DNA from 2 places in the Paenibacillus wuxiensis genome. Region 2 is predicted to be linked to the other one. Evidence: predicted binding sites of a transcription regulator. Region 2 holds the regulator's gene; the other holds the start of a gene.
What was found. Region 2 encodes CtsR, which represses protease genes until heat stress. Its sites were predicted from a motif close to ATGGTCAATAAAGGTCAAACA; they were not measured.

Region 1 (16,403 bases), on a different contig from region 2:
AATTAACCTTTAAGGAAATAAGCTACGATCAGTGACAAGATAAAGAATCCTCCTGCCAATACAACCGTTGCACGTTGCAGGAACAAGTCCAGACCGCGTGCCTTCTGCTTTCCGAATAGATGTTCCGCACCGCCGGAGATGGCACCTGACAAGCCGGCACTTTTCCCTTTCTGCAGAAGCACAATGCTAATCAAACCGATAGAAAAAATGACAAGCAAAATTTTCAAGAAAATTTCCACAGTTACACCTCCTAATGCGTGATACACGTTCGAAAAGCCAAAAACAGTACTTTTATTGTATCACACGAATAAGAAGCAGGCAAGGCTTATCCTCTCTCCCTTTCCTTTCTCTTCCGGAAAGCTACCTCAGGTTACCAGGCATTCTTACATGAATACGTCGCTTACTTATTCTTCGCCATGCTGCAGCAAGCGCAGTGCATTATGGCGCACAGGTCCAACATACTGATTAAGTGGGAAAGAATGACGGATCGCTTCCGTAATGAAGCTCTTCGCCTTATGAACACTCTCACGTACATCATTCCCCTTCGCTAGTTCTGCTGCTACTGCTGCTGAATACGTACAGCCAGCGCCATGCGTATAGGTTGTATCGATCAGATCAGCATCCAATATTTCGAAGGATTTGCCGTCATACAATACATCGACTGAAGTAGGCAATCCAATCTTGGAGCCGCCCTTCACCAATACGTACTTCGCTCCCTGCTCTTGAATGAGGGCAGCGGCTTCCTTCATTTCTTCGAGCGTACGAATTGGCGCTATTCCTGCCAGCTGTGAAGCCTCGAACAAGTTCGGTGTAACCACGACAGCCTTCGGTACGAGTATGTCTCGCAAAGCCTCGTTCGTCTCTGGATGAAGTGCCTCGTCAGCACCCTTGCACACCATAACCGGGTCAACAACGACGTTCGGAATGTTATGCTTATCAATGGTGCGTGCTGCCAGATCAATAATATCGATAGAACCCAGCATACCGGTCTTCATGCCTGAAATACCGACACTCATGATTGTCTTCAATTGCTCTTCTATCGTAGAGAGCGCGATTGGGAACACCCGGTGCGCCCATCCTTCTTCCGGATCCATCGTTACAATGGTCGTCAATGCGGTCATGCCGTACACACCGCGTTCTTGGAATGTTTTTAGGTCAGCTTGAATGCCAGCTCCACCGCTCGTATCCGAACCAGCTAATGTCAGCACTTTATGAATCGGTTTCATGTATCCTTACCCCTTTACCTGATATCAACAATTTAAGATAAGTACATTATAACCGATTCACATGAATCTTCCGAGACAGCCAATACTATTTTTCGACAATCTTTATACTGCCCGCTTCTGTCCGCGCCTTAATAACCATATCGCTTCCATGTTTCTCATTCGGTGCGGAGACGCTTCCTAACTCTGTTTTCAGATCAAACTTCCCGTTGTATTCAGGAACAATACGAATATTTACGCTTCCAAGCTGACTCGCCGCATCAATCGGATGTGCCGCAGCTTGAACAATCGAGACGGAGCCTGCATCGGCTGAAGCCTGAACATTCTTCTTCGTCTGATTCAAGTCAACACTTCCCAGTGAAGAGCTTGCTTCGATCTCTGCATCGACATTATCTGCTACCACTTGACCTGAGTCCGATCTGAGGCTAACGAAATCCCCTGTTACGTTCTTTACCTTTACCCTTCCCAAATTACTTGAAGCTTCAAGCCGCTTAATATGTCCACCTGTCAATTCAAACGTCCCAGCAGACACCATCGATGACAAATTGTCGAGCACAAAATCTTCCGATGTATGGATGATAATTTCATGGTAACGGCGCTGCGTAATGCCGAAGTTGATATTCAACCATCCTGCTTTGGTATTGGTATTGTCTTCAAAATTCAGCTCTAGTGTTCCATTCTCCGCCTGTACATCACGGATTTGATTAATAACCGCTTCTGGCGCCTGCCCCTTCAACTCAATCATATTCTTGTTATCATTGATCCAACTTACCTTAACATCCCCATAATCCGCTTTGATATCTATACTCTCAAGTTCCCTTACATCAATGCGAGATTCGTAATCAGATGTCTTATCTGCCCCTTTTTCCTGACCAGATGCATTCTGTGATCCTTCCGCAGAGATGCGGTACTCATAAGATGGCAGTTGTGACTTAAATAACTGACTTGGTCCGTAATACATCAAGCCCGCAGCACCTGCCACGATACATACAATTCCGACCATGTTCATAGTTGCACGATTCCAATTCATCTAACCTCACTCCTTCCTTCATAGGCGACCCAATGGAAATAGATTCGGTTCCATTTCATATATGCACGTCCTACAGCAACTATCGCTTGTATTAAAAATATTCCGATGCCGAACGCAATCGCTACGATCGACAACTCTGCACGATAAAACTCTCCGCCAAACCCAATTTTGAATGCGAACAAAAGAGGAGTTGCCAATAACGCTATTGCCGCTACACCAAGCCCAAACCACGTTGCCCACAGCCCGAACATAACCGGGACAACCATAATGCTAATAAAAATCGTACCTACGTAGGCGATAGCTGAACGGGGACGTCGTCCTTCGGACTGCTGATATGGTGGGTAAGCAGTATTCGGTATTCCGCCGTACTCTTGAGAATATCGATTTGGTTCCCCATAGTGTCGATTCAAATCTAACGGCTGCTCAGCATTCTTCAGGAAGCTAGGATCCTCGAAGAGTGGAGGCACTTGTGACGCTTGACCTTGATGACTAGGAATAAACGACCCTGGCTCTGTCACCGGCTCCCGCTCAACCTCTTTATCCCCTCGCTCACCTAACAGCAGCTCGGCCGCAAGCTCTTCCGGATCGCCAAGCTCTCTAGCAATCTCTTCTTCTGTTCGTCCCTGCTGCTTGCTGAATTCAAAGTGTGCATCATACTCTGCTAATATTTCATTGCGCTCCGCCTCTGGAAGCGACAGTAGGCCCATTTTCAATTGCAGCATAAATAACTGCTTATGCATGTTGTTCACCTCTCACTTCTCCTTGGATTCTTCTTCTTCCGCCTCGGTAAGCAGATTGGCTACTCCCGACACAAATTTATCCCACTCGGTCACGAGTTCATTCATATAATCCTTGCCTACTGAAGTAAGCTTATAATATTTCCGTGGCGGTCCCTCGGTAGATTCTTGCAAATAGGTTGTACAGTGACCATCCGCAACCATCCGTCGCAGAACTGGATATAGAGCACCTTCGGCAACCTCCACATGCTTGGATATCTGCTGGGCCAGCTCGAAGCCGTAACGATCTCTCTGGTTAATGAGAACCATGACACACAGTCCGAGCACCCCTTTTTTAAATTGAACGATTTCCTTCAATCGAGTCACCCCCACTCCATAACGTGATGAATTATAATTTATGATTCAGTATTGTATATTGATTAGTAGTACACGATGATTATATCCCCTGGAATAGTGTTCCACAATAGGTTATTTCCAAAACTAGCCTCAGGTCTAGGTAAAACCCAACTAGAGTCGGAATGAAGCAGTGAAGCATAATTTCACAAGGATCAGAACGGGTAAGAACAAAGAGAAATAAGGGAAATAAGGGAAGACAAGAAGGACAAGTACGAAAGGCAAGCAAGAGTAAAAGGTAGATTAAAGGAAGAGCACAATATGCCTTCCTCACATATGGATATGGGGTCATAAAAAAGAAGCCAGACCCCTTCAAGGGAGTCTGGCTTCTATCGGATCAGCAGGCCGCTTGTGCGGCAAGCTAATTATTTTTTCAAGTTATAGAAGGATTTCAAGCCGTCGTAACGAGCTGTGCTTCCCAAGTTGTCTTCGATGCGAAGCAATTGGTTGTACTTCGCAACGCGGTCTGTACGGGAAGGAGCACCTGTCTTGATTTGGCCAGCGTTTGTTGCAACCGCGATGTCAGCGATTGTGCTGTCTTCGGACTCACCGGAACGGTGGGAGATAACAGCTGTGTAGCCAGCGCGTTTTGCCATTTCGATCGCTTCGAATGTTTCTGTAAGCGTACCGATTTGGTTAACTTTAACCAAGATGGAGTTACCGATTCCTTTTTCGATACCTTGAGCAAGACGCTCCGTGTTTGTAACGAACAAGTCGTCACCAACGAGTTGTACTTTGCCGCCCAATTTTTCAGTGAGCAACTTCCAGCCATCCCAATCGTCTTCGGACATACCGTCTTCGATTGTGATGATTGGGTACTTATCAACCCAAGAAGCAAGAAGGTCAACATACTCAGCAGATGTGTAGGACTTGCCTTCGCCTGCCAATGTGTATTTACCGTCTTTGTAGAACTCAGTGGACGCAACGTCCATACCCAAGAATACTTCTTCGCCTGGCTTGTAGCCAGCTTTTTCGATTGCTTCGATGATAACTTGAAGCGCTTCTTCGTTCGAACCAAGGTTAGGAGCGAATCCACCTTCGTCACCTACTGCAGTGTTCAAGCCTTTGCCCTTCAATACGGACTTCAGGTTGTGGAAGATTTCAGCACCCATGCGAAGTGCTTCTTTAAAGTTAGGTGCGCCTACTGGCAATACCATGAACTCTTGAACGTCGATGTTGTTGTCAGCATGCTCACCACCGTTGATGATGTTCATCATTGGTACTGGCAATTGCTTCGCGTTGAATCCGCCAAGGTACGTGTACAAAGGCATATCCAATGCATGTGCAGCAGCGCGAGCTACAGCCATGGATACAGCCAAGATTGCGTTAGCACCCAATTTGCCTTTGTTAGGCGTGCCATCAAGCTCGATCATCGCTTTATCGATTGCAACTTGATCAAGAGCATCGTAACCGATGATTTCTGGAGCGATAATTTCATTTACGTTTTTAACAGCGTTCTCTACGCCTTTACCAACGTAACGGCCTTTGTCGCCATCGCGAAGCTCAACTGCTTCGTGAGCACCAGTGGATGCACCGGAAGGTACGATTGCACGGCCGAAGCCGCCGGATTCCAATTTTACTTCTACTTCTACCGTAGGGTTACCACGGGAGTCAAGCACTTCGCGTGCGTATACGTCCATAATCATTGTCATGGTGTGTACAACTCCTTTTTTGATTGTTTATATATAAATTACTATATATCTAAGTAAGTTGTAAAACTTACTTCTTAATCATGCTTTGTCCCGTCATCTCTGCTGGCTGAGGAACGTTCATCAAGTCAAGAATCGTCGGAGCGATGTCCGCCAAGATGCCGCCTTCGCGCAATTCCACGTCATTCGAAGTAACGATGAATGGAACTGGGTTCGTCGTATGTGCAGTGAATGGACGGCCTTGCTCGTCGAATACCATATCCGCGTTGCCGTGATCCGCCGTAATGAGGCAGACGCCGCCTTTCGCCAATACCGCTTCAACGACCTTGCCCATGCACTCATCCGTAGCTTCTACGGCCTTGATTGTTGGTTCCAGCATACCGGAGTGACCAACCATATCAGGATTCGCGAAGTTCAGGATAATCGTATCGAACTGGTCAGAGTTGATTTCGTTCACTGCTGCTTCTGCAACTTCGTAAGCGCTCATTTCAGGCTGCAGGTCGTAAGTTGCTACTTTAGGCGAGTTGATAAGCACACGCTTCTCACCAGGAAGTTCAACGTCGCGGCCGCCGCTGAAGAAGAACGTTACGTGCGGATACTTCTCAGTTTCCGCAATGCGAAGCTGCTTCTTGCCATGCTGCACGAGCACTTCACCAAGCGTGTTGTCCAACTCTTTTGGAGAGTAAGCAACATATCCGCCAACTGTTTCTGCGAACAGCGTAAGCGCAACGAAATGCAAGTTCTTAGGGAACTTGTCGCCACGATCGAAGCCGCGGAAATCATCGTTGGTGAACACTTGGCCAAGCTGGATCGCACGGTCTGGGCGGAAGTTCATGAATACGACGGAGTCGCCTTCTTGAACCAAGCCAACCGGCTGATCGTTCTCATCCACAATTACCGTAGGCATAACGAACTCGTCATATACGGATTGGGAATAAGATTCTTCAACTGCAGCAATTGGATCGCGGTATTTCGGGCCTTCGCCGTATACCATTGCGCGGTACGATTTCTCAACACGTTCCCAGCGCTTGTCGCGATCCATCGCATAGTAGCGGCCTTGAACCGTAGCGATACGGCCTATGCCAACTTCAGCGATTTTGGCTTGCAGCTTTTCGATATATCCGCGGGAGCTATCAGGCGCAACGTCACGGCCATCCAAGAATGCGTGAATGTATACGTCCTTTAAGCCTTCACGCTCACAGAGATCGAGCATCGCAAGCGCGTGGTCGATATGGCTGTGTACGCCACCATCAGACAACAATCCGTAAATGTGAAGCGCCTTATTGTTCTCCTTCGCAGTCTTCACTGCTGCAAGCAGTGTTTCGTTCGAGAAGAAGTCGCCTTCACGGATCGATTTCGTAATACGAGTCAGGTCTTGATATACGATGCGGCCTGCACCGATGTTCAAGTGACCTACCTCGGAGTTCCCCATTTGACCTTCTGGCAAGCCTACCGCTTCGCCGCAAGCTGTCAGTGTCGTATGAGGGAATTGGCTCATGTAACGGTCGTAGTTTGGCTTGTTCGCTTGCGCGACTGCGTTGCCAACTAATGTATCGCGAAGTCCGAATCCGTCCATGATGATAAGTGCTACCGGTCTAGGTGCGGACATCTTACTTCGCCCCTTCCACCAAGGAGATGAAGGAAGCTGGTTGCAAGCTTGCGCCACCTACCAATGCGCCGTCAATATCACTTTCTGCCATGTATTCACGTACATTTTCCGGTTTTACGCTTCCGCCGTATTGAATGCGAACAGCAGCAGCAACTTCATCATTGTACAAGCCCTTCACAACGCTGCGGATGTAGCTGATAACTTCATTCGCGTCTTTCGCTGTGGAGGATTTGCCTGTACCGATCGCCCAGATTGGCTCATAAGCGATGACAGCTTCTTTTGCTTGTTCAGCAGACAATCCTTGGAATGCTGCTTCTGTTTGCACTTTGCACACGTCGTTCGTTTTGCCGGATTCACGCTCTTCAAGCGACTCACCCACACATACGATTGGCGTCAAGCCATGACGGAATGCTGCATGCATTTTTTTGTTTACTGTTTCATCAGTTTCCGCGAAGTATGCACGACGCTCGGAATGACCAATAATGACGTAGTGTACGCCAAGGTCTTTCAACATAGCGCCGGAAATTTCGCCTGTGAATGCACCGGAATCTTCAAAGTGAAGGTTTTGCGCACCAATCTTGATGCTTGTGCCTTTCACTGCTTCAACCAATGCTGGCAAGTTTGTAAATGGTGCGCAGAGTACGCTCTCTACGCCTTCCACTTCTGCTTTGCCTTTCACTTCGGATACGAAAGCGACAGCTTCCGATACCGTTTTGAACATTTTCCAGTTCCCTGCGATAATCGGTTGTCTCACACGATTCACTCCTTTACGCATAAGGGAGCGGCCGAAGCCGCCATCCCCTTACTTGCTCTCTTACTTATCGTTCAATGCAACCACGCCTGGCAATGCTTTGCCTTCCATGAATTCAAGGGAAGCGCCGCCGCCTGTGGAGATGTGATCCATTTTATCTTTCAGCTTGAACTTCTCAACCGCTGCTGCAGAGTCGCCACCGCCGATGATTGTGTAACCAGCAGTTTCCGCACATGCTTCTGCTACTGCACGCGTACCATGAGAGAACGGCTCGATTTCGAATACGCCCATAGGCCCGTTCCATACAACAAGCTTGGAATTCTTGATAACATCAGCATAGATTTCACGAGTTTTCGGACCGATGTCAATGCCTTCCCATTCTGCAGGAATGCTGTCGATCGCTACCACTTGTGTGTTTGCATCTGCGCTGAAGTCATCTGTAACTACGATATCTACTGGCAAGTAGAGGTTTTTGCCAAGTTCTTTGGCTTTCTCGATGAAGCCTAAAGCAACATCAAGCTTCTCGTTGTCGACAAGCGACTTCCCGATTTCGTTGCCTTGTGCTTTGAAGAATGTGTATGTCAAGCCGCCACCGATCACGATATTGTCGGCGATTTCCAACATTTTGTTGATAACGTCGATTTTATCTTTAACCTTGGAACCACCTACGATTGCCGTAAATGGACGCTCAGGGTTTGTCAGCGCTTTGCTAAGTACATTCAATTCTTTCTCCATCAACAGACCGGACACGGCTGGCAAGTGATGTGCGATGCCTTCAGTGGATGCATGTGCACGGTGAGCCGCGCCGAACGCGTCGTTCACAAACAAGTCCGCAAGTTCTGCGAAGGCTTTAGCCAATTCTGGATCGTTCTTCTCTTCGCCTTTGTGGAAACGAACGTTTTCAAGCACGACAACGTCGCCGTTTTCCATTTTTGCAATTTCAGCTTTTACGTTTTCACCAATTGACTCGTCAAGCTTCTTAACGGGCTTACCAAGCAGTTCGCCAAGACGTACTGCTGCAGGTGTCAGACGCATGGAATCCACAACTTCGCCCTTCGGACGACCCATGTGGCTTGCCAAAATAACTTTCGCACCTTGTTCCACCAAATAGTTAATTGTCGGTAGCGTTTCGCGTACACGTGTATCATCCGTAATTGCACCATTCTCCAATGGAACGTTGAAATCTACACGTACAAATACGCGCTTACCCTTAACTTCTACATCACGCACACTTTTCTTGTTCATCCCCGTGTTCCTCCTATCGTCGATTACACCGGCACACGCCTCTCTCTGGTGTGTTGTTCGGTATGTTCTGTGTTCTTGTTCTGTATGGGTTCCATCTAAATCTTTCTCTCTATATATCGTATATCGTTCGTTAGTATGTTCTGGTTTCTCTCTGTACTCTCTATCTCTGTATATCTAAAAATCTGTGTCCGCACTGGTTCTCGACATGCTCTAGGCACTATAAGGATCAAAAGAGGAGGCCTGAACGGTCACTCCTCTTTGATTGTAAGTGCTATGCGATTACAGACCTTTTTTTGCGATGAAAGCTGCCAAGTCTACAACGCGGTTGGAGTAGCCCCACTCGTTGTCGTACCAGGATACAACTTTAACCAAGTTTCCGCCGATTACCATCGTTGTCAAAGCATCGATAGTGGAGGAAGCTGGGTCGCCGTTGAAGTCGCTGGATACCAATGGCTCTTCAGTGTAGTTCAAGATGCCTTTCAATGGGCCTTCAGCTGCTTCTTTCAAAGCTGCGTTTACTTCTTCAACAGTAACGTCTTTCTTAAGTTCTACTACCAAGTCTGTAACAGACACGTTAGGAGTAGGAACGCGCATGGACATACCGTTCAATTTGCCTTTCAATTCAGGCAATACAAGGGATACCGCTTTAGCAGCACCAGTTGTAGTAGGGATGATGTTTTGAGCTGCTGCACGAGCACGACGCAAGTCTTTGTGCGGCAAGTCAAGAACGTTTTGGTCGTTAGTGTAGGAGTGAATTGTGTTCATCATACCTTTTTCGATACCAAACTTGTCGTTCAATACTTTAGCGAATGGCGCCAAGCAGTTTGTTGTGCAAGAAGCGTTGGAAATGATTGTATGGCTTGCAGCATCATACTTATCTTCGTTAACGCCCATAACGATTGTGATATCTTCGTTAGTAGCAGGTGCGGAGATGATAACTTTCTTCGCGCCGCCTTTCAAGTGCATTTCAGCTTTGTCTTTCGCTGTGAAGATACCAGTGGACTCAACAACGATTTCAACGCCGTTAGCGCCCCAAGGCAAGTTCTCAGGGTTGCGCTCAGCGAATACTTTCACTTCGCGGCCATTAACAACCAAAGCGCCCTCTTTAGCTTCTACAGTAGCTTCGAATTTGCCGTGAGTTGTGTCATATTTCAACAGGTGAGCCAGAGTGTTTACGTCTGTCAAATCGTTGATTGCAACGATTTCTACTTCTGAATTGTTCAATGCTGCGCGGAATACGTTACGTCCGATACGACCAAAGCCGTTAATACCAACTTTAACCATTGATGATTCCTCCCATTTCCTTCGCAATTTTTTTATATATCTCAAGACGGCCTGTATGGCACATCGAGACCACAATGTTTCAATACTTCAACTGCTGCTGCTTCATCGATAACGAGAATGTCTTCGTGTCCTGCACGAAGCACTGCAGTAATCGATTCACCTTTGCTCTGACCTCCAGCAATGGCAATGACTACCTCCATACGAGAGATGTCCTCTAGGCGAAGGCCCAGTGTTAGCATCGTATGAACGACATGCCCGTCTCGGTCAAAATAATACCCGAAAGCTTCTGCAAGCGCCCCTTCTTCGAGCAGCTGCTGGATCGTCTCTTCATCCGCACGGCGGCGCTTCGCCATAACGAGAGCTTCTCCAATGCCATGCACGACAATGCGTGCTTGGCGAATTACTCGCAAAATGTCTTGGATGTTCGGTTCCTGCTTAAGCGACTGGTAAGCTTCCTCACTCAGCAAATCCGGCACATGCAAGAGCCGATACTGAGCGCCTACGCGCTTCGCCATCGTGGATGCGATTGTGTTCGCTTGGTATTCCAAGCTCTCCCCAAGTCCCCCACGTGCGGGTACGAACCAATTGCCTTTCAACGGTGATGAACTCGTCAATTGATCTGCCATTGCAGCCAATGTGGAGCCGCCTGTCACCGCCACGACATCTTCCTTGTCCATTACGCTGCTGAGCGCTCTACAAGCCGCTTGCCCGAGTTCTTGCTTCACGGCAGGCGATACATCCGAATTGCCGGGTACGACAATGACCTGCTTCAAACCGAATGCTTGGCGGATACTCTCCTCCAGCTGGCGCATCCCGAGCAATTCGCCCATCACGGATTCCAGCTTCCGGACAAGTTGCCGGCCTTCATCAGTGATTCGCATACCCGTGTTATCCGAATCAATCAGGCCTTGCGCCTTCAATAAATCGGTCTCTGCACGGAGCACACGCTCGGTCATCTGCAATGACGTTGCCAGCGTTCTTCTCCCAATGGAGTCGGACAACATGATTTGATGCAGGATGGTGTAACGCTTCTTCAACAGTTCAATGAGTTCAGGTAGAAGTCGCTTCTGTATTTCTAACCACTCACGCATTCTCTCCACTCCTGCTTCCCATAAGCAACCATTGGACTAAAAACGTCCCATCTCTACATTTTTTGTCCCACCACTATTCTACCGAATAACGCAGCAACTTGCAAGTATCCTGAACCCCTGATTTTGCGCCCAAAACCGCGAATTCTCTGCCTATAAACAACTTCTATAATAAGCAAGCAATATCGAAGTTATTCATTATCAGACAACATATCTAGAAGGGCATACGACTGCCTATGATGTAATTAACCCAAAATACGACAAGTTAATACATATTTCGCAAAAATTTTAGACATTCCTCAGTATAGACATTAATGACGGACATCATGCCCTGCTCGTACCTGTGTTTACAACAAAAGTTTTGAGCTTTCCTTCACATCCTGTTCGCTCTCCACATCCCCATGTAGTTTAGACATCGACATTGCTCACTTAGATCGGGCAACATACACCTTATTCGGCACCGTCCACTTATTATAGAAAGAATTATTTTAAAATAAATATTCAGTGGCGCTCACTTGACTTTGTTATACGCTTTCTTATATAATAAATTTTGCTCTTGTATGAATGCGCCCGTGGTCCAATGGATATGACGTAGGCCTCCGGAGCCTGAGATCAAGGTTCGATTCCTTGCGGGCGCGCCATTTACACTCCTGTCCTTATTTGGTACAGGATAAGAAGCTACGTTACGCATATATTTAGGTGAATAAGCACGGAAGTAACATCTTGAATTTTGCAGAAGCGAAACGATAGATGTTTTTTTCTCTACATAGTTTGACCATCTTTGACTTTTTGTTTCAAGTCCTTTATATTGAATGTGTAATGATATTAGTTAGGAGGGGTTATCTTGAGTTATGTACCCGTAGTTGTTGAACAGACGAATCGTGGCGAAAGATCCTATGATATTTACTCTCGATTGTTGAAGGATCGCATCATCTTCCTCGGAACAGAAGTGAACGATCTCGTGGCGAATTCGATTATCGCCCAGCTGTTGTTCTTGGCTGCAGATGACCCGGAGAAGGATATTCATTTGTACATCAATAGCCCAGGCGGTTCAATCTCAGCCGGCATGGCCATATACGATACAATGCAGCACATCAAGCCGGACGTATCTACGATTTGCGTGGGCTTGGCAGCTTCCATGGGAGCGTTCCTGCTTAATGCAGGTGCCAAGGGCAAGCGTTTCGCCCTGCCGAACAGCGAAATTATGATTCATCAGCCGCTTGGCGGAGCACAAGGGCAAGCGTCCGATATCGAGATTCGCGCACGGCGCATCTTGAAGATGCGCGACACGTTGAACAAAATTTTGGCGGATCGCACAGGTCAACCACTTGAGCGCGTGGAGCGCGATACGGATCGCGACTACTTCATGTCTGCCCAAGAAGCGTATGAATACGGTCTGGTTGATAAGGTTCTTGGCAAAGAGTAAACAGTAAACGTGATACAGCCTCTCTCATGCGATCTATTTTGCATGTAGAGAGGCTGTTTTTTATTGCTTATTTCAACTGACATGAATAACGAAAAGCTAGGTTTACTTAGGTAAGAATGATCGGCAAGGACTCGAAACCGAACATAAACTCGCTCTGGATGCGCTTCAACGACTTGGAATGATCACATTGGTAGTTCGGGAAACGATCGAGCATTGCATTCAACGCTATCCTCGCTTCCAGCCGTGCAAGTTGGGCCCCCAGGCAGAAGTGGATACCATGACCAAACGCTAAATGCGGGTTCGGCTGACGACGAATATGGAAGAGATCTGGCTGCTCGAACACAGATTCGTCATGATTCGCTGACCCGATCCACAACATGACGAACTGCCCTTCAGTTAACATCATGCCATCTACTTCCACATCCTTCTTCACACGGCGAAACATTAACTGTACCGGCGAGGTAAACCGCAGCACTTCTTCAATAGCGCCAGGCAGTAAAGAACGATCGGATCTAATATCGTCCCATGCGATGCGCTCACTGTCGAAACACGCTAGAGCAGAAGAGAGCAAATTCGTTGTCGTTTCATTGCCAGCCACAAGCAGCAAAATGCAAAACCCAATGAGCTCAAAGGGGGATAACGGTTCTCCGTCTGACGTTGCATGCACAAGCCTAGTGATCAGATCATCCTGTGGATTACGGCGGCGTTCTTCTGCGATCGCCTCGAAATATACAGCCATCTCCTTCTGGCAATTGCTATTGCGGTCAATGTCACCACTCACTAATGCCTCCGACCATTCTCGAAACTGATCTCGATCATGTACCGGTATGCCGAGTATTTCTGCGATTACAATAATCGGGAGCGGAACTGCGAAGTCTTGAACTGCATCCATTCGTCCTTTGCTTTCCACCTTATCTAGAAGCTCATCCGCCAATGCTTCAATTCGTGGAATCATCTTTTCAATGGATCTAGGTGTGAAGGCTTGTGAGACTAATGTTCGAAGCTGGCTATGCTTCTGCGGATCGGTGCGGAGGATGCTGTATTCAATCGGCCGCTTGTCTTCGCTTCGCAATTCGGAGGAAAAATGATTGTAATCAGCAAATATCCTCTTAATATGATCGTATCGGTACGCATGCCAGAACGTCCCCCCCAGCAGCTGAGGATTCTCTGAACGCAACAGAGAGCTCTCTGACCACAACAAAGGACTCTCTGATCGCATAGTTTTGTAATGAGATAATGGCAGCACTTCATGCTCTTGAATCCATTTCATCATTCAACCTCTCCCCTCCTTAACCATGCAACATAGCTTCAGTCACAACTCTTCCTCGATTTACAGGGATTCGAAATAATATCTTGCATTAAAACTAATATATGTAAATAATAACCTACATAGACCTAGGCCTGTATGCACTGAAACAACTTCGGGTCGACCTGTTAAATACCGAATTCAATTCATTTAGCTACAAAAAAAAGGACCGCATCGCGCAAATGCCGATGCGGTCTATATATGTTCTAGGGGTAAACTGTAAACCATGAGAAAGATGAAACGGATCACCTTGTGCAACGGAAGACTCCGGTTGACCAAGGCCAGTAATCGCTGCCGGCAACCCTCCTTCGCAAGAACTCATCTGTCATTCGGTCCATTGTTAGAATACTAGAGTTACATTAAAGAAAACTGAACCGAACCTTAAAATAAGATAAAAAGCAGTTCCCTCAATGGCTATACACCTACAATGTCCACTCTACAGAAATTGTTGTACACACTACGAAGTCATTCCATTTCCGATTGGAATCGTTTACAATATGAATATTGCCGCTTTTTTTCAATTTCTCGCTTTACAGATGAAGCGAAACGTATACAATAATTACAAATCATCAGCATCTTTTCTCTATTAATTTGTCTTCTTACTAATTGCCAGATTCACTTCATAGCAAGATTACATCAAGAGACTACTAGGAGGCTTGTTAGGATGAGTTGGAACTATTTTCGGTCGAAGCTGCTATTACAGTACATATGGTCGTATATATTGATTTTTCTCATCCCATTAGTGGTTCTCACGATCTTTATCTATCAAAATGCCGTAAACAATCTTCGTTCCGAAATTGAGCAATCGAACGTGAACCAGCTCAATCAGGTGAAGCTGAACATCGATTCTCGCATGACGGAGCTTCGAGACATTGCTTCTCGCATCGCTTATGATGAACAATTGACACCTTATATGATACGGCATCCCTATTACAGCCGCGATGCGATATCCGCGCTCGGCAAATATAAAGCGAACAGTTCCATTCTAGAAGAGCTATTCCTTTTCTACAGGAACAGCCACGCCATCTACTCGTCAAAAGGGATGACCAATGTAGATGTCCTCTTTGATCAATACTATCTTTTCGAGGACTGGAGCAAGAAGGATATTATTAAGGAGCTGGAAAGTGAGCTCTATCCTGTCGTGCGACCAGCGGAATCCGTTAACTTGAGCATGAATATTACCAAGTCCATGCTTGCGTACATGATCCCAATCACTCCTAACAGTTCATCTCCACACGGAACCGTGCTGTTCCTGATGGAGGAATCGAAGCTAACGGGGCTTATGGACACCGTTCTGAATGGATTCAAAGGCAATACCTACATCTTCGACGAGAAAGGCCGTGTGCTTACCCAGAATAATCATGGAGAACCCCTCCCGAAGAATGAGATTCACTTGCTGTCAGAGCTCGGGCCCGGCATCCATAGCTTGAAGCTGGATAATATGCAGCAATCCATTGTGTCTGTTAAATCTTCTATGAATGGATGGACCTATGTAACGGCCATGCCGAGCGAGCAATTTTTCGGGCGTGTGTTCCATATTCAGACCTTCTTCATGCTTGCGTTCGCTGTAGTGGTCATCGCCGGCATTCTAGCAGCCATAATCCTGGCACGCAAGCAATACCATCCAATCCATGATCTTATGGAATTTGCCTTGTTGAATGAAGAAGCCTCTGCTGCACAGCCGGCACCTAAGAGACGCAATGAGTTGGAGTGGATTCGTAAAACTCTGCATGACTATAGTGCCCGCGTCGATATTCAAGAGCCATTTGCCCGAAATCAATTCCTGCTCATGCTGCTTAAGCATGGGAAGCTGGACAACCCAGAATCTGCACATATTATGGAGATGATCGGCATTGAACTGACAGGCAAGTACTATTTCATCATTGCAATCTCTTGGGACGAGTATCCTGGCGTCGCAGATGCATTGCAGCATCGTCAGCAGATTGTAGAACTGCTCGAAGAGATCGAAATTCCGGAATACGGTGCACACGCATATGGCATTGAGCTGCCGCATTTTGATCAATTCGCCCTCATCGTCAGTATGAATGAGGACTCAAGAATCTCCGTGGAGCACCAGATAGAACAAATCGTCGAAGCTCTTCGAATCATCGTGATGGAGAGCACGCACCTCATTCCATCCATTGGTGTTGGTAATGCCTATGAGGATGCAGCGCTCTTGAATCAGTCTTATATCGAATCAGCTTCTGCGCTGGAGTATCGCATGGCGAACGGCAAGGGCAGCATTACTTATTTCAACAAGCTGTCCCATACACCAAACGATACGTTCTGGATCGCTAAGGACTCCCTGCTTAAGCTTACACAAAGCTTGAAGCAGGGCAATGATACCGTTGCAATGCAAATGATTGAAGCGATATTCAACAAGCTGAAGGCAGAGCGCGTATCGATCTCTCTCCTTCGCTGTATTTGCTTCGATATTATAAATACCTTGCTGAAGACAGCGTCTGAGCTCGGCTTGAACGAGTTAATTCGCGATATTCCGAGCTTCACCTCCTTCGAGTCACTGGAGGAGCTTGAGAAGAAGCTTCAGCTCCTTGCCGCACATATTTGCGAACAAGTAGAGCGCAACTCGGAAAATGAACAGCTCTCTTTAATGGACAGCGTCATTGCGTACGTAGATCAACAGTATACCGACTACAGCTTG
Region 2 (16,403 bases):
CCACTTACACCGGATACAAAACCATGACATAGCCAAATACTTGTTGCCCCTCTTGAATATCCTTAACGCGGATGATTCGCCACCCCCTACCCATGTACTCAGGTACATGCTCAAGGGCGGAGCTTCCGGGTGCATCGCATAAGCTTAAAAATGGAACGACTCACAGCCTGTAAGGAGCGATGGACACCAGATCCATAGTCTTCCTTATCTCGATCGTTCTCTCTGTTCATTTTTATCCCGCTTATACTCTCCCGTTCAACGCTTTTATTAGTATGCTCAATCATACTGTACGAAGCATGACTTTCCTTCAGAACGAAATAATGAAAAGGATTCTATCGTTAAGTATATTCGAAGCTCCTACTGCATGACAATAACAATCGATGAAAGTTATCCGCATGTGCATTCGAATCATATCCTATCCAAAAACATCAAATCTGATCTATCCATTCAAGCGAGCTAGGACCTTCTCTTTACCAAGCAGAACAATCGTCTCATTCAAATCACGGCCGTGCATTTGCCCAGATACTGCAACACGAACCGGCATGAACAGACCTTTTCCCTTGGCGCCTGTTTCCTTCTGAACTTCCTTCAAGGATACCTTGATCGTATCTGCATCCCAAGTCGTTGCAGCTTCCAGCTTCGCACGAAGTGCTGCCAATACAGTAGGAACCTGCTCTTCAGCGAGCACTGCCTTAGCTTCTTCGTCGATGACAAGTTCTTCACGGAAGAACATCTCCGACAATTCCACAATGTCGGATGCACAGTTCATTTGCTCCTGATACAGCTTCACAAGTGCAGTCGCCCAAGCTTGCTGCTCTTCATTCAGCTGCTCTGGCAAGCGTCCTGCACGCTGGAGGTGAGGAATCGACAATGCCGCAATGCGATCAGGTTCTGCTTTCTTCATATACGTATTATTAATATGCGTCAGCTTATTCGTATCAAATACAGCAGGGCTCTTGGACAAGCGCGTCTCGTCAAAGATCGAGATGAGCTCCTCCATTGAGAAGATCTCTTCTTCCCCTTTTGGTGACCAGCCAAGCAATGCGATGAAGTTAACCATTGCCTCTGGCAAGTAGCCGAGCTGCTCATATTGTTCAATAAATTGAATGATCGACTCATCCCGTTTGCTGAGCTTCTTGTGATTCTCATTTACGATAAGCGTCATATGTCCAAATACAGGCGCTTCCCATCCAAACGCTTCAAAGATCATCAATTGGCGAAGCGTATTCGTCACATGATCTTCTCCACGCAGAATGTGAGACATCCGCATCAAATGGTCATCGATGACAACCGCGAAGTTATAAGTCGGTATACCGTCCTTCTTCACGATAACCCAGTCGCCTGTTGTATCGGATTCAAACGTAATTTCACCTTTAACCATATCATTAAAGGTATACGAGCGTCCTTGCGGCACGCGGAAGCGGATGCTAGGCTTGCGGCCTTCTGCCTCCAGGTGTGCATGATCCTCAGCGGACAAGCTGCAGCACTTGCCGGAATACTTCGGCGTTTCGCCGCGTTCAACTTGTGCTTCCCGCTCCGCTGCAAGCTCTTCTTCCGTACAATAGCAGCGATAGGCAAGCCCGCGCTCTAGAAGCTCGTCCACATATTTATTATAGATATCCAAGCGCTCCGTCTGACGGTACGGGCCGAAATCCCCGCCTACATCAATGCTCTCATCCCAATCCATGCCGAGCCACTTCATGTACGTAAATTGGTTCTCTTCTCCGCCTTCCACATTGCGCTTCACGTCCGTATCCTCGATGCGAACGATGAACTTACCCCCATGGTGACGTGCGAACAAATAGTTAAACAATGCCGTACGCGTATTACCAATATGTAAGTGTCCTGTAGGGCTTGGTGCGTAACGAACTCGAATATCGTTATTCATGATTGCTTCACTCCCGTACTTTGTCTTTCCATCAATCATTTCATCATACCATATTGTGAAATAAGCAGACAACAGCCTGTGCGGCAATTCCCTCACCGCGTCCAGCAAATCCTAATTGTTCCGTTGTCGTAGCCTTCACATTCACCTGCGAATCCTCTGCGCCGAGAGCGCGAGCGATATTCGCTACCATCGCTGGAATATGCGGCAGCATCTTCGGTTTCTGTGCAATAATCGTGCAATCGATGTTGCCAAGTCGATAACCGCGCTCAACAGCTAGCTGCCATACATGCTCTAACAGCTTCATGCTGTCCGCATCCTTGAATGCAGGATCCGTATCTGGAAAATGCTTGCCGATATCCCCTAATCCTAGTGCGCCCAGAATTGCATCACTTACCGTATGCAGAAGCACATCAGCATCTGAATGCCCAAGCAATCCCTTCTCGTAAGGAATATGAACGCCACCAATAATGCACGGCCGTCCCTCTACTAACTGGTGCACGTCGAATCCCTGTCCCACTCTAATCATACGTAAGCCTCCCTCTCCTTCTGCCTCAACATTCAATTTCGCTTAGCTTCATGACGAGACAGCCACCATGCAGCCCAATCCAGATCATCCGGCGTCGTTAGCTTAATGTTCGTGTAGCTCCCCTCCACTACGTGAACAGCAATTCCCATCCGCTCAACAAGCATCGCATCATCCGTTCCCACGAATTGCTCCTGCTCCGCGAGCTCATGAGCAGCCATTACATCAGCAAGCCGGAAAGCCTGTGGTGTCTGAATCGCCCATAAGCTGCTGCGATCAGGTGTTGCCGTAATAATACCGGACTTGTCCACCTGCTTAATGGTATCCTTGACCGGAACGGCCAATACGGCCGCTCTGTGCTGCCGGGCCGCATCGTAACATGCGCTTACTCTGCCCGGCTCTACAAAGGGCCGTACACCATCGTGGATGCACACATATTCGAGTCCACGCGCTTTCAGAGCCTGCAAGCCAGCATATACTGAATGCTGACGTTCCTTGCCTCCTGTAACGATGTCTTGAACCTTATGCAATCCGTATTGTTTCACCCATGCTTCGCAGCGCGCATAATCCTGTTCCGTGGTTACCCATGCGATCGATTCGCACTCAACCATGGACTGAAACCGCTCTACGGTATGGATGATTACTGGCTTATCCTGTAAATGCAAATACTGCTTACTCTCTTCCGTGCCCATGCGCGTGCCTCTGCCAGCAGCGACTATGACCACGCCAAACCCTCTGTCCATCCTTACTAACCCCCATGATGGTAGTATCCCCATCATACCTGTTTATTGGGCTTTTTCCAACAGTTTTGGCTTAGCAAATATCATTCGTCCTGCTGACGTCTGAAGTACACTGGTCACCAGAACCTCCATCGTCATGCCGATATAATCTCTGCCGCCCTCAACGACGATCATCGTACCATCATCCAAGTAGGCTACACCTTGACCATGTTCCTTACCATCCTTGATGACTTGAACAACAATCTCTTCTCCTGGGAGAACCACTGGCTTCACAGCGTTGGCTAGATCGTTAATATTGAGCACTGATACTCCCTGCAGCTCACATACCTTGTTCAAGTTGAAATCATTCGTGACGACTTTCCCCTTTAGCAGCTTCGCGAGCTTAACCAGCTTGCTGTCTACCTCCGAAATTTCGTCAAAGTCCCCTTCATAAATGAGTACTTTTACTTCCAGTTCTTTTTGAATTTTATTCAGAATGTCCAACCCTCTGCGTCCACGGTTCCGCTTGAGCAAGTCCGACGAATCCGCGATATGCTGCAACTCCTCTAAGACGAACTCAGGAATGACGATTGTCCCTTCAATGAATCCGGTCTTGCATATATCTGCGATGCGACCATCAATGATGACGCTTGTATCCAAGATCTTATGTTCTTCCATTCCTCTGCTCTTCTCTTCACCTCGTTCAGGCATGCGGAAGGCGGAGACCCACTTTACAATCTCATCCTGCTTCATAAGTGCTGCTTGCAACCCTGCTGCTGACAGCAGGACAATCATACAAACCGATACCATACGCCCTACTGTCCCAAACGGCTCAAATAGCGGTACAAGCAACCCCCCAAAGGACAGTCCCATCAATGCGCCAGAAGCTCCAATCACCAGCATCCCTGCTGACATATTCACCATGCGTTCTTCCAAGCTGCCCCATAACCGTGCCAATGGCGTAAAAAGTGCACGACCCATCACAATAAAGCAAAATGCCCCGCCAAGTGCCCATAACAGTCCGTTAGAAGTTATTCCAGGGTTGGATAATGACGAAAACTCCATTGTCTGCATATTCCAATACCGATGGAACTCTGTCCCACTCCATGCTCCGATCAATCCTGCAACCGCATAAAATAATCGTCTGAACACGAAGTCCACCTCCTTATCTAATTTGAATATCTTTACAATTATGGCCCAACCCTCTCGCTCCTAATCGTCCATTCTTACATTTTTAAATTCGAGGCGAAGTTGAAATGTAGGAAATCCTAGTCGTATAATAGGGGAGTAGTACGGAATGGGGATAGCTGAAATAACGTGAGTCCCTTGAGCAGTATGGCTCGGGCCGAACCACGATTCCATGAATAGAGGTGGATGAGTAATGAGTACTTCCAGTTTGCAATCTTTGCAGGATCAAGTCGGCGATTTATTGTTAAGACACCGAAGCTTGCTGGACATTCTTTCGAAATACGGACAGTCTGACGCCTCGGTAAACCGCGCGGTAACGAAAGCCATAACAGAATGTGGCTGCTTGGAGCTGCATGCGAAGCGGCAGCCCTACCATGACGACATGGATATGGATCAAGCGAAGCAATCTCTTGAATCACATGTTCAAGGTCACTTATGCGAGAACTGCAAGGATGTTGTGAAGAGCGAGCTTGGCAAGCACCTATTCTATATGTCTGCCCTGTGCAATCTGCTTGATATTGATCTTGACGATGTCGTCAAACAGGAATCGAGCAAGTGCCAAACTCTCGGGATATTCAACCTGTCCTAATGGAATGAAGAAGAACTGAAAATTGATACAAGATAATTGGAACGGAAATCATATACAACACAAAAAGCACCTGCCGCCCAATTATGGACTGCAAGTGCTTTTCTTTTGGGTTTATTCGCTTAAGAATGCTTCGACTGGTACCACTCTTCCGCATCAAGCTGTTTCTTGCGGCGGCGATTCAGCATTCTAACGTTTTTTTTTAAACCAAGCAGCGCATACAGTACCAACGGCACAAAAATCAGCTTCGGTGTCTGTTCTGGCTGCCATACCGCGATCGCTACTGCCCCTGCAATAACAAAAGGCGTAATCCAGATGGCCTTCTTCGGAATACCGACTTTCTTGAAGTTCGGATATTTCACAGTACTAACCATTAAGTAAGATAATAAAATCATCGCTATCATAAGATAAGCCGCTGGGATGCTCTCATGGAACAAGGCAAGTGTACATGCCACACCGCCAGCCGCTGGGATTGGCAAGCCGATGAAATACCCCGGAATACCATCCTTAACGTTGAAGCGTGCAAGTCGCAGTGCACCACAAATCGGGAAGATTGCGGTAACGATGCAAGCCAGCACCGGGTTACTATCTGTAAAAGCGACGGCATACATAATAAAGGCTGGCGCTACACCGAATGAAATCACATCGGATAGGGAGTCAAGCTCCTTGCCGAATTCACTCTGTGCGTTCAATGCTCTTGCTACACGCCCATCCAATCCGTCGAGCAACATGGCAATAATAATCATAAGAGCTGCTAAGTTGTAGTCATCGTGAAACGCAAGCATGATGGAAATGATTCCGAGAAACAAGTTACCGATCGTAAACAAGCTCGGAATGGACTTTGTAATCATAGGTTCACCTCTAATTTTACTATGCCCAACGTACGTCCTTTCATTGTAGGAAAATCAAATTTGCCTGTCAATGAAGACCTGCTCCTGAATCCGCTTAAGCCCTTCCTTAATCGCACGAGCGCGAACTTCGCCAATGCCGTCTACTTCATCCAATTCCTCAATCGTTGCCATCATGACATGAGGGAGGTATTGGAAGGTTTCGACTAAGTTGTGAATAATGACATTAGGAAGTCTTGGTATCTTGCTAAGAACGCGGTAACCGCGCGGCGAAACGGATTCTTCCTGAATCGTGCTCGTCGTCGGGTAACCGAGCAGTCTTATTAAATGATGGGTATCAAGCAGTTCATCTGCCGTGCATTTCTTAAGTTGGGCTATGATCTCACGTACCTTCTCATCGCTTCCGTCCCGGGCATAATCCTTCAACAGCAGCCAAGCGTCTTCTTCGGTGTTGCTTACGAGCTCTTCGAGCTGCATGCTGATAAGACGTCCCTCTGTTCCCAGTTCGTTGATGTAACGCTTGATCTCCATCTTAATACGTAACACCATCTCAATACGTTGCACAACGTTTACGACATCGTATAAGGTAACCAATTCTTCGAACTCGGATGCAGTTAAATTTGTCATGCCTTGTACAAGCACAACCTTATATTTTTCCAATGTCTGAATCGCTTGGTTCGCCTTCGTGAGAATAACGCCAATCTCCTTAAGTGCATAACGCAGACTGCCTTGGTACAGTGTAATGACATTCCGGCGCTGGGAGATGGAGACTACCAGCTTCCCCGTCTGCTTCGCTACCCGCTCCGCTGTCCGGTGCCGGATGCCTGTCTCCGTAGATGGAATGGAGGAATCCGGAATGAGCTGTGTGTTCGCATATAATATCCGCTTAATGTCTTCACTCAAGATAATGGCGCCGTCCATCTTGGCCAGTTCGTACAAGTAGCTCGGTGAGAAGTCACAGTTAATGGAGAATCCCCCGTCTACAACTTCCATTACTTCTGGACTGTATCCAACGACAATAAGTGCCCCTGTCTTCGCGCGCAGCACATTCTCAAGCCCGTCGCGGAAAGGCGTTCCTGGTGCGACCATCCGCAGCAGGTCGTTCATAATATCCAGTTGGCTTTCCTTCATTCTATATCTATGCCCCCTAACCTAACGCCACAGCTAATGCTTCAGCAACCGTATTTACTCCAATAATCTCAATATTGGCAGGCGGCTTCCAGCCGCGCAAGCTCTTCTCTGGTAATATAATGCGCTTGAATCCAAGCTTCTCTGCTTCCTTCACTCGCTGTTCTGCACGAGATACCCCACGCACTTCACCGGTTAACCCCACTTCGCCAAAGACAACATCGAATGGTTGTGTCGGCATATCTCGGAAGCTCGAAGCAATTGCAACCGCCATAGCCAAGTCAACAGCTGGCTCATCAAGCTTAATTCCACCCGCTACATTCACGTATGCATCCTGATTTTGCAGGAACATTCCCATTCGTTTCTCCAGCACCGCAATAATAAGCGCCAGACGATGATGATCAATCCCTGTCGCCATCCTCCGCGGAGACGGGAAGTTCGTCGCCGATACGAGCGCCTGCATCTCAACAAGGACGGGACGGGTTCCCTCAAGGCTGGCTACAACCGTGGATCCAGCAACACCTAGCGGTCTCTCCTGCAGGAACATCTCGGATGGGTTCTTCACCTCGACAAGTCCGCCCTCCGTCATCTCGAAGATTCCTATCTCATTGGTCGAACCGAACCGGTTCTTTACAGCCCGCAAAATGCGATAGGAATGATGCCGCTCTCCTTCGAAATAAAGGACACAATCGACCATATGCTCCAGCAGCCGCGGACCGGCAATCGCACCTTCCTTCGTCACATGTCCAACAAGGACAGTTGCGATGCCCTTCCCTTTAGCGATGCGCATGAATGTGCTTGTGCATTCGCGTACTTGTGCAACACTGCCGGGAGCTGATTCCACCGAAGGTTGAAAGACGGTCTGGATGGAGTCGATAACGAGGAAGTCAGGCTGCGCCGCCTCAAGCGCCTCCTCGATATATTGCAGATTCGTCTCACTGAGGACGAATAAGTTCTCCGACAAGACACCAAGACGATCTGCCCGCAGCTTCGTCTGACGCATCGATTCCTCACCAGATACGTACAGCACCTTGAGGCCGCTGGCAGCCAGTGCATTGGAAGTCTGCAGTAGAAGTGTTGACTTCCCGATACCCGGGTCGCCCCCCACTAGAATAAGTGATCCAGGAACAACACCGCCGCCCAGTACGCGGTTCAACTCACTAAGTGTCGTAGTGAGTCTAGGTTCACGTCCACTTTCTATGTGTATGATAGATTGCGGCTTTTCTTTCGTTTGAATCAAGGAAGAATGCACACCTGCTGTCTTTATGACTGTCTCCCGCTCTTCCACCATCGTATTCCACTCACCGCAGCCAGGGCATTTCCCCATCCATTTCGGTGTTTCGTATCCACATTCCGTACAGAAAAATTTCGTTTTCACTTTGGCCATGAAGCCGACACTCCTAATCAATATGCTGCAAGTCGTCGGTCGCCATGTCCGCAAACAGGTACCTCGTTACTCATTACTCATTAGTTTACCATTTTTAAGAAGGAGGATAAAGTGCTTTAGCATATCGCAAGCAGAAACAGGCATATGTGGAGCAATAAATAACGAAGAAAAAAAGAACCGTACCTTCCTCCGGGAGGGAGAAAGTACGATTCTTTCCTAAATACTACAGTTCATTATACATGTGCTGTGTTAACCTCGTTGTTGCGCAGGACGAGCAGCTCGCCATCTTTCTCGTCGATGACGACGGCATCGCCCTTGCTGACATTACCCTTCAACAATTCCTCTGACAGGCGATCCTCGATATGCTTCTGAATCGCTCTACGCAATGGACGGGCGCCATACGCTGGATCAAAGCCTTCCTTCGCGAGGAAATTCTTCGCATTGTCTGTCAATTGGAAATCAACATCCTGTTCCTTCAGGCGCTTGCGAAGCTCACCAGCCATCAAGGATACGATTTCAGCGATGTGCTTCTGCTCCAAGGAGTGGAACACGATAATTTCATCAATCCGGTTCAAGAATTCTGGGCGGAAGCTCTTCTTCAATTCACCCATCACTTTATCCTTCATGTTGTTGTAGTCTTTGCCTGCATCATCAACTGCAGTGAAGCCAAGCGTAGAATTACGCTTAATTGCTTCGGCCCCAACGTTGGATGTCAGGATGATAAGCGTGTTACGGAAGTCCACTACACGTCCCTTCGAATCGGTGAGACGGCCATCTTCCAACACTTGAAGCAAAATGTTGAATACTTCTGGATGTGCCTTCTCGATTTCGTCCAACAAGACGACTGAGTATGGCTTACGGCGAACCTTCTCCGTCAATTGGCCGCCCTCTTCATAGCCGACATATCCCGGAGGCGCTCCGACGAGACGAGCTGTCGAATGCTTCTCCATGTATTCGGACATATCAATTCGGATTACCGCATTCTCATCACCGAACAAAGATTCGGCCAAGGCACGAGCAAGCTCAGTCTTACCTACCCCAGTTGGGCCAAGGAAGATGAAGGAGCCCATCGGACGCTTCGGATCCTTCAACCCTGCACGCGCACGGCGGATTGCACGACTCACTGCTTTCACCGCTTCATCTTGGCCGATGACACGCTCATGAAGAATCTCTTCCATCTTGAGCAAGCGCTCTGTCTCTTCTTCCTTCAGCTTCAATACCGGAATTCCGGTCCAGCTCGCTACGACTTGAGCAATATCCTCTGGCGTAACTTCAGAATCCACGCGTCCCTGCTTCTCTTTCCACTGGTTGCGAACGGTCTCCAGTTCTTCGCGCATCTTCTGCTCCGTATCACGCAGCGCAGCGGCTTTCTCGAATTCTTGGCTTTGCACAGAGGCGTCCTTCTCTTTGCGGATGTCTTCCAAACGTGCTTCAAGCTCTTTCAAATTTGGTGGTACTGTATACGAATGAAGGCGAACTTTCGAGCTCGCTTCATCAATCAAGTCAATTGCCTTATCTGGCAGGAAGCGGTCTGTAATATACCGATCCGAGAGCTTCACCGCTTGCTCAATTGCCTCATCGGTAATTTTCACACGGTGATGGGCTTCATAACGATCACGCAGCCCAGTCAAGATCTGGATTGCTTCCTCTGGTGTAGGCTGGTCAACCGTAATCGGCTGGAAGCGGCGTTCGAGCGCTGCATCCTTCTCGATATATTTGCGGTACTCATCAAGTGTTGTCGCCCCAATGCACTGCAGCTCTCCACGAGCCAATGCAGGCTTCAAAATGTTCGATGCATCAATGGCGCCTTCAGCACCGCCGGCACCGATGAGCGTATGCAATTCATCGATGAACAGAATGACATTGCCTGCTTGGCGGATTTCATCCATGATCTTCTTCAGGCGATCCTCGAACTCACCCCGGTATTTCGTTCCGGCTACAACCGAACCCATGTCAAGCGTCATAACACGCTTATCGCGAAGCGTCTCTGGAATTTCATTGTTAATAATTTTCTGTGCCAAACCTTCTGCTACGGCCGTCTTACCAACCCCAGGCTCTCCGATAAGTACGGGATTGTTCTTCGTACGGCGGCTCAGTACTTGAATGACGCGCTCAATTTCCTTCGAACGGCCGATAACCGGATCAAGATTTCCTTCCTTCGCTACTGCTGTCAGATCACGAGCTAAGCTGTCCAGTGTCGGTGTGCTTACATTTTGCGATTGTCCATGATGGCTGGATACCGCTTCGCTGCTTCCAAGCAGCTGCAGCACTTGTTGACGTGCCTTGTTCAAGCTAATGCCAAGGTTGTTCAACACCCGTGCTGCTACGCCTTCTCCTTCCCGGATCAAGCCAAGCAGAATGTGCTCTGTACCCACATAAGTGTGGCCAAGCTTGCGCGCTTCATCCATGGACAGCTCAATCACTTTCTTCGCACGCGGGGTATATGCAATATTGAGTGGCTGTTCTTGACCGCGCCCGATCAAGGTTTCGACTTCGTCCTGAATCTTCTCCAATCCAAGGCCAAGCGCTACAAGTGCCTTAGCTGCGATGCCTTCCCCTTCGCGAATAAGTCCAAGCAGAATATGCTCCGTTCCGATATTGTTATGCCCGAGTCGTACTGCTTCTTCTTGTGCCAAAGCCAATACTTTCTGCGCACGTTCTGTGAATCTACCGAACATCATAAGTGTTGCACCTCCATATTACATTATGATTTAGATTTGGATAACGTCTCGCGAATCATCTTCGCGCGATATGAATCCCGATCTTCTTGAGATAATGTCGTGTTGTATTTATATTGTAAGAAGCCTGGCTGTGTCATGACCAATAATTCATTCAGTTGTGACGATTGAATATGCTGCAGGATGCCAAGGTCAGAACCAAGCCTAATGTCGGACAACCGCTGTGCGGCTTCTTTTGAATCCATAATCACTGCATGCTTCAAAATTCCATATGAGCGGCAAATGCGATCCGTAAGCCGCATGCTATTGCTTGTCAGCAGCTGTTCCCGAGCTGCCTTCTCATGCTCGATTAATTGCTTCACAACACTGTACAAATTATCAATAATCTCAGATTCGGATTGACCTAATGTAATCTGATTTGATATTTGGAACAGGTTGCCGATCGCTTCGCTTCCTTCTCCGTATATGCCTCTAACCGCCAATCCAACTTGGGTAACGGCCTGAAGCATGAGGTTAATCTGCTGTGTCATTACCAATGCCGGCAAGTGCATCATCACCGATGCCCGTATTCCTGTTCCCACATTCGTCGGGCAGCTTGTTAAGAAACCTCTCTTCTCATCGAAGGCGTAGTCGATTTGCGATTCAAACACATCATCGATGCGGTTAGCCTGCTCCCAAGCCTCACGAATTTGCAGCCCTGGAGATAGGCATTGAATACGAAGATGATCTTCCTCGTTAATCATGATGCTTATCGACTCATCCTCACTGACAATGACCGCGCCATTGCGGGACTCATTTGCCAAACTCGGGGATATCAAATGCTTCTCTACTAGAACTTGCTTCTCTGTATCGCTAAGCTCTGCCAGCTCTAATTCATGAAAGTGATTCAATTGCGCAAATTCCGGGTCTTTCATGACTGCTGACAAACGATCCAACACCTCGGCCGATTGTTGATTCGTAGCCAAGATCGGGAACGGCAGTCCGCTAATATTCCGTGCTATACGGATACGGCTGCTGATGACGATATCGGAATCCGGGCCCGTGCCGCGCATCCAATCGCTTAGGGCTTCTTCAATAAATCGTCGCTCTGTCATCTCGTCATCTCCTTCCAATTCGCACTGCTTATTGTCATCTTACTCTCTCGATAGCGCTTGTATCCTAGGTGCTATGAACTGCTTCTCTCCGAATCGCTTGGCGGCTGCTTCTCTAATTCGCGAATACGGTCACGCAAGGTTGCGGCCTCTTCGAACTCTTCACGCAAAATACTGAACTGCAGCTGCTTCTTCAATTCTTCCAGCTCGCGTCTGCGCTGAATTCGGCCTCCCCCACGCTTCGGAATTTTGCCAACGTGAACGGTATTGCCATGTACCCGCTTCAATAGCGGATCTAAGCGCTCACCGAAAAAGGTGTAGCATTCATCACAGCCAAAGCGGCCGAGCTTACCGAACTGTGCATAAGTCAGTCCGCACTTCTCACAGCGCATAGGCTGTGGCTTCGCATCTTCCTTAGCTCCCTGTTTGCTGCCTGTCAGATCAAAATCAAGCAATCCCGACAATAAATTATGGATGGAGAATCCGTTCGCCGTGCCTGGAATCCATTCGCCTTTTTCCCGGGCACATGATTCACAAATGTGAAACTCCGTCTTCTGTCCATTAATGATTTTCGTAAAATGCAGGGTAGCCGGTTTCTGACCACATTGTTGACACACCATAACCGTCTCTCCTCCTTTATAGGTAGCATCCATCTTACATACTTACATCTCTACTTGCTAAGTAGTGCCAGCAGCATCGACCTTAGCAGCCGGGCACGTATCTCGTCGCGGTAGGGAAGCTTTACTGTTATATTGTCCCGAGAAACAGCAGCCCGCAGCAGATTCGCTTCCCGGCGGGAGATGAATTCCGCTTCTTCTAGTTGATAGATAAGACCTTCAGCGGCACTCTGCTCAATCTGCTCCCCAATGGATTCGCACAAATGATTATGAATCGCTTGATGGGCTGGCAAGTCAATTCGCTGAATGCGAATATACCCTCCACCGCCACGTTTGCTCTCAACAACATAACCCTTCTCCAACGTAAAGCGTGTGCTGATCACATAGTTAATCTGCGATGGAACACAAGAGAATTGTTCTGCCAAGTCATTGCGCTGAATCTCAACGGCACCTTCCGAACTCTCAAGTAATATATGCTTCAAGTAGTGCTCGATTAGGTCGGAAATGTTGCGCATCTTCTCCCCCCTTTCCGCCTGCAGCAGTCTCTATATTAGGTTTAACCAAATATAAGCCTCACTTATTCTAGTTTGGCGCAATATTTTGAACTTTTTTGACTATTAATCTGACTTTGACTTTCTTTGACTTTATTTTTATTATAGCGCACTCGTTTGATTTTGCAACTATTTTAGATCGATTTCATCAGCTATTCTACACGATGATGTGGATAACCTTCTTCTTGGTTAAAAAGCACACGCTCATTCCATCTCAATTACGCAATATATTCAATTACACGGTTGATGGTAAGCCCTATTCATGAAACTCTATATGTGGATACCTGGGAGCTTCTCCACAATCGTGGATAAATGATGGGTTAAATGTGCATAAAGAGACTCATTTATCCCTTCTCCACAGCTTGTTCATTGAGAAATATGCATGGTGTACATTTTACCGCTATGTTCGTCCAATTATTCACATGTGAATAACAAATTGAAACAAGCTAATGAATGATTGCGTTCGTTCCAGTATAAAAACTCCCGCTGCCGTCTTTACGGATGACACGGGAGTGATGGTCGTGCTATTCAGCAATATATTGTAGAGCAAGGAGAAGTCTGGTCAATGCAACTCCCGCTTCTGCTCGTGTAGCGTTGCCGCTAGGACGCAGCGTGCGGTCTTGGTAGCCATTAAGGAACTCAGTTGAGAGTTCCAGATGATGACCTGCAAGACGAGCAGCATTGACAAGCATTTGTGCCAATTCCTCGCGAGTAATGGATGCATTCGGATGGAATGATCCGTCACCATCCCCCTCAACAAGCTTCAGTTGCACCGCAGTCGCAAGTGCATCTGCATACCAAGCTGATGCTGGCACATCCATGAAGGCATCCTTGGACAGTTTCTGTCCTTGGACATCGCCATAGCCTAACGCCCGCACAAGCATGGACGTGAATTCTGCTCGAGTTACCATATCATTCGGGGCAAACTGTCCATTTCCTCTGCCTTGAATAATGAACTTAGAAGCTAGCAGCTCCATATTTGCTTTCGCCCAATGGCCATTCAAATCATGGAAGCTCGGTGCATACTTGAGTACTGCGAAGATACCGTTAAAATCGTGCTTCATGTTCATTACCGAATGCGATTCGCCCTCAGTGCGCTCCATCCAGGACGGAACGAACGAGAATATCTTTGTCTTTGCATTATACTTTACAGCTGTCATCTTCCCAGCACTTTGGCTGCTCGGCAGTCGGATGGAGCCCATTGTAAGATTGCCTGCACAATCAGGAATTGGTTCCTGCTCCCCATCCTGCTCCAAATGCAACTGGAACTGAACAGCTCCAATCAAATGAGCCCCTGGCTGTGTGGATGCTGCAGATGTAAGCACCTTCAGCAATTCAGCCGAAGGCTTCATCATGTGCACGGTCAGCTGTTGTGATGCATTCCCATTGCTTAGATCTGCTAGCTGTTTCACCGGAAGTTGATAGCTGCCTGCTCCCGAGCGTACCTCAATGTTCAATTGCGTATGTTCCTTCATTGCCTGACTCAATTTCTTCATCGGGATTCGAATACGTACGTCTTCTGACTCCGACGGCGCTGCAATTGTCCAAGTTCTCATTTCTGTTGCCGAACCCGTCAAACGAGACATCTCTTCCATATCTTCATTGCGAATGAACAGCTCAACAGTCGTCGTTCCGTCAGCATTCTTCAGAAGATTCAACGTTGTTGGCTCATAACGAACGCCACCCTTCGTGACAGTCATTCCCTTGAATGACTCTTCTGTGCCCCCTTTATGAGCAGCCCCGCCGTTTCGTTCATTGCTGCCATTTTCGTTTTCAGAGCCGCTTCCTGTGTCAGTGCCCGTTTCTGGCTTCGTACCTGGGTCTGTTCCTGGGTCTTTCACGACGACAATCGAGCTCCCGTTTACAGTATTGTGCGGATCATTCAGTTCGTTTGTTACTCCATCCTTGGTAATGAAGAATTTGTACGTATAATCGCCTTTCGCTGCGTTCTTCATTACGTAGATGAACCATTCGTTTTCTGCATCGTACGTCATCGAGTAAGACTTGCCGTTGATCGCAATATCAGCCTGCGTGATCCGATCCTGCGCTCCACTCGCAAACAACGCTTCATCCCGATAATAGAACACAACCTGACTCTTCTCTTGAACTGGGCCAGTTATTGAAGGCAGCGTCCGAAATGATTCCTGCCCACTGTATACATATACCTTGGTTAGCGCGTCATCCAAATTTGTCTTAATGAAGCGATTGGCATAGATATCTTTGTCTTCCCAGTTGCCCCGTTTGACGATAAACCCAATCGCTTCAGCCTCTGGAGCGATTTCAATCATGGCAGTCGCCATTCCTTCGTCAAAATGCTGGAACTCATGACCGTCATCTTTTACACCTGTCTGCCATACCCATAATCCCCAGTTGTCATATTTCGCGTCTGGACGAACATAGTTGATTTGTACATAGCGCTTCAGGAAAGGCTTAACCACTACCTTCTTCGAGGCCTCTACTGCCCCAACCCGAGCTGTAATGACCGCTGTTCCTTCCTTCACGCCTGTTACCTTCCCAGCACGGTCTATTCTAGCCACTGATGCATCCGACGTACTCCACTCCGCAGCTGCACCAGACATCGTCTGTCCGAATTGATCCTTGATAGCAACTGTAAATGGTGATGTGCGACCCTCAAAGATTGAATCTGCACCGTTAATGGACAGCGTCGTAGGAACAAGCTTCGCAACTGTCACATTTACCTTTGCTTTCAAATTGCCCGATGTTGCGGTAAGAACCGCGGCTCCTTCCTTCACTGCCGTTACTTTGCCTCCACTGTTGATGACAGCCACCGCAGCATCGGATGTTGCCCATGTTACATTCTCAGTAAACATAGGACGTTCCTTCTGATCACGCACCACTGCTGTCAAGCGAGTGCTTGTGCCTGGCTCTAACCCAAGCGTAAGAGGTGCTACTTCAAGCTTTGACGCTATCGGTGTATAGCCATTCTCCTGATCGTACAACACCATCATAGACAATCCGGCTACTTCTACCTTGCCGCCCTTCACCGTACGTATCGTCTTCACACCAGATGACGTATGGTCGACAACCACACTCCATTCATCCGCAGTGGGCAGTGCAACTTCTTGCAGAGCAGTCGAACCGTTATAAATGACGGTGATATTGCGCCACGTATCCCCATTTGCATAGTTATTCAGCTTGAATGCGATAACCTGCCCTGATTGGCGATACACTTGTAAGT

Region 1: a site for CtsR is predicted at 11,778-11,798, ahead of clpP (ATP-dependent Clp endopeptidase proteolytic subunit ClpP). Genes of this name have one in related genera too.

Annotation. Positions count from the first base shown of each region.
Region 1 covers NZ_JBEFZI010000005.1:41,619-58,021, reverse strand. Annotated here, with positions in the region: gene secG (preprotein translocase subunit SecG) at 3-239, opposite strand; gene pdxK (pyridoxine/pyridoxal/pyridoxamine kinase) at 405-1,226, opposite strand; gene ABN764_RS11970 (DUF4097 family beta strand repeat-containing protein) at 1,312-2,253, opposite strand; gene ABN764_RS11965 (DUF1700 domain-containing protein) at 2,250-2,993, opposite strand; gene ABN764_RS11960 (PadR family transcriptional regulator) at 3,006-3,347, opposite strand; gene eno (phosphopyruvate hydratase) at 3,749-5,035, opposite strand; gene gpmI (2,3-bisphosphoglycerate-independent phosphoglycerate mutase) at 5,103-6,641, opposite strand; gene tpiA (triose-phosphate isomerase) at 6,643-7,395, opposite strand; gene ABN764_RS11940 (phosphoglycerate kinase) at 7,456-8,637, opposite strand; gene gap (type I glyceraldehyde-3-phosphate dehydrogenase) at 8,917-9,921, opposite strand; gene ABN764_RS11930 (sugar-binding transcriptional regulator) at 9,963-11,012, opposite strand; tRNA gene ABN764_RS11925 (tRNA-Arg) at 11,576-11,650, shown strand; gene clpP (ATP-dependent Clp endopeptidase proteolytic subunit ClpP) at 11,854-12,435, shown strand; gene ABN764_RS11915 (cytochrome P450) at 12,542-13,708, opposite strand; gene ABN764_RS11910 (helix-turn-helix domain-containing protein) at 14,406-16,403, shown strand, end outside.
Region 2 covers NZ_JBEFZI010000019.1:51,381-67,783, forward strand. Annotated here, with positions in the region: gene gltX (glutamate--tRNA ligase) at 440-1,888, opposite strand; gene ispF (2-C-methyl-D-erythritol 2,4-cyclodiphosphate synthase) at 1,932-2,414, opposite strand; gene ispD (2-C-methyl-D-erythritol 4-phosphate cytidylyltransferase) at 2,447-3,154, opposite strand; gene ABN764_RS28625 (PIN/TRAM domain-containing protein) at 3,197-4,282, opposite strand; gene ABN764_RS28630 (nucleoside triphosphate pyrophosphohydrolase family protein) at 4,512-4,907, shown strand; gene pssA (CDP-diacylglycerol--serine O-phosphatidyltransferase) at 5,027-5,755, opposite strand; gene disA (DNA integrity scanning diadenylate cyclase DisA) at 5,810-6,883, opposite strand; gene radA (DNA repair protein RadA) at 6,900-8,267, opposite strand; gene clpC (ATP-dependent protease ATP-binding subunit ClpC) at 8,501-10,948, opposite strand; gene mcsB (protein-arginine kinase McsB) at 10,972-12,039, opposite strand; gene mcsA (protein-arginine kinase activator protein McsA) at 12,111-12,656, opposite strand; gene ABN764_RS28665 (CtsR family transcriptional regulator) at 12,707-13,168, opposite strand; gene pulA (type I pullulanase) at 13,729-16,403, opposite strand, start outside.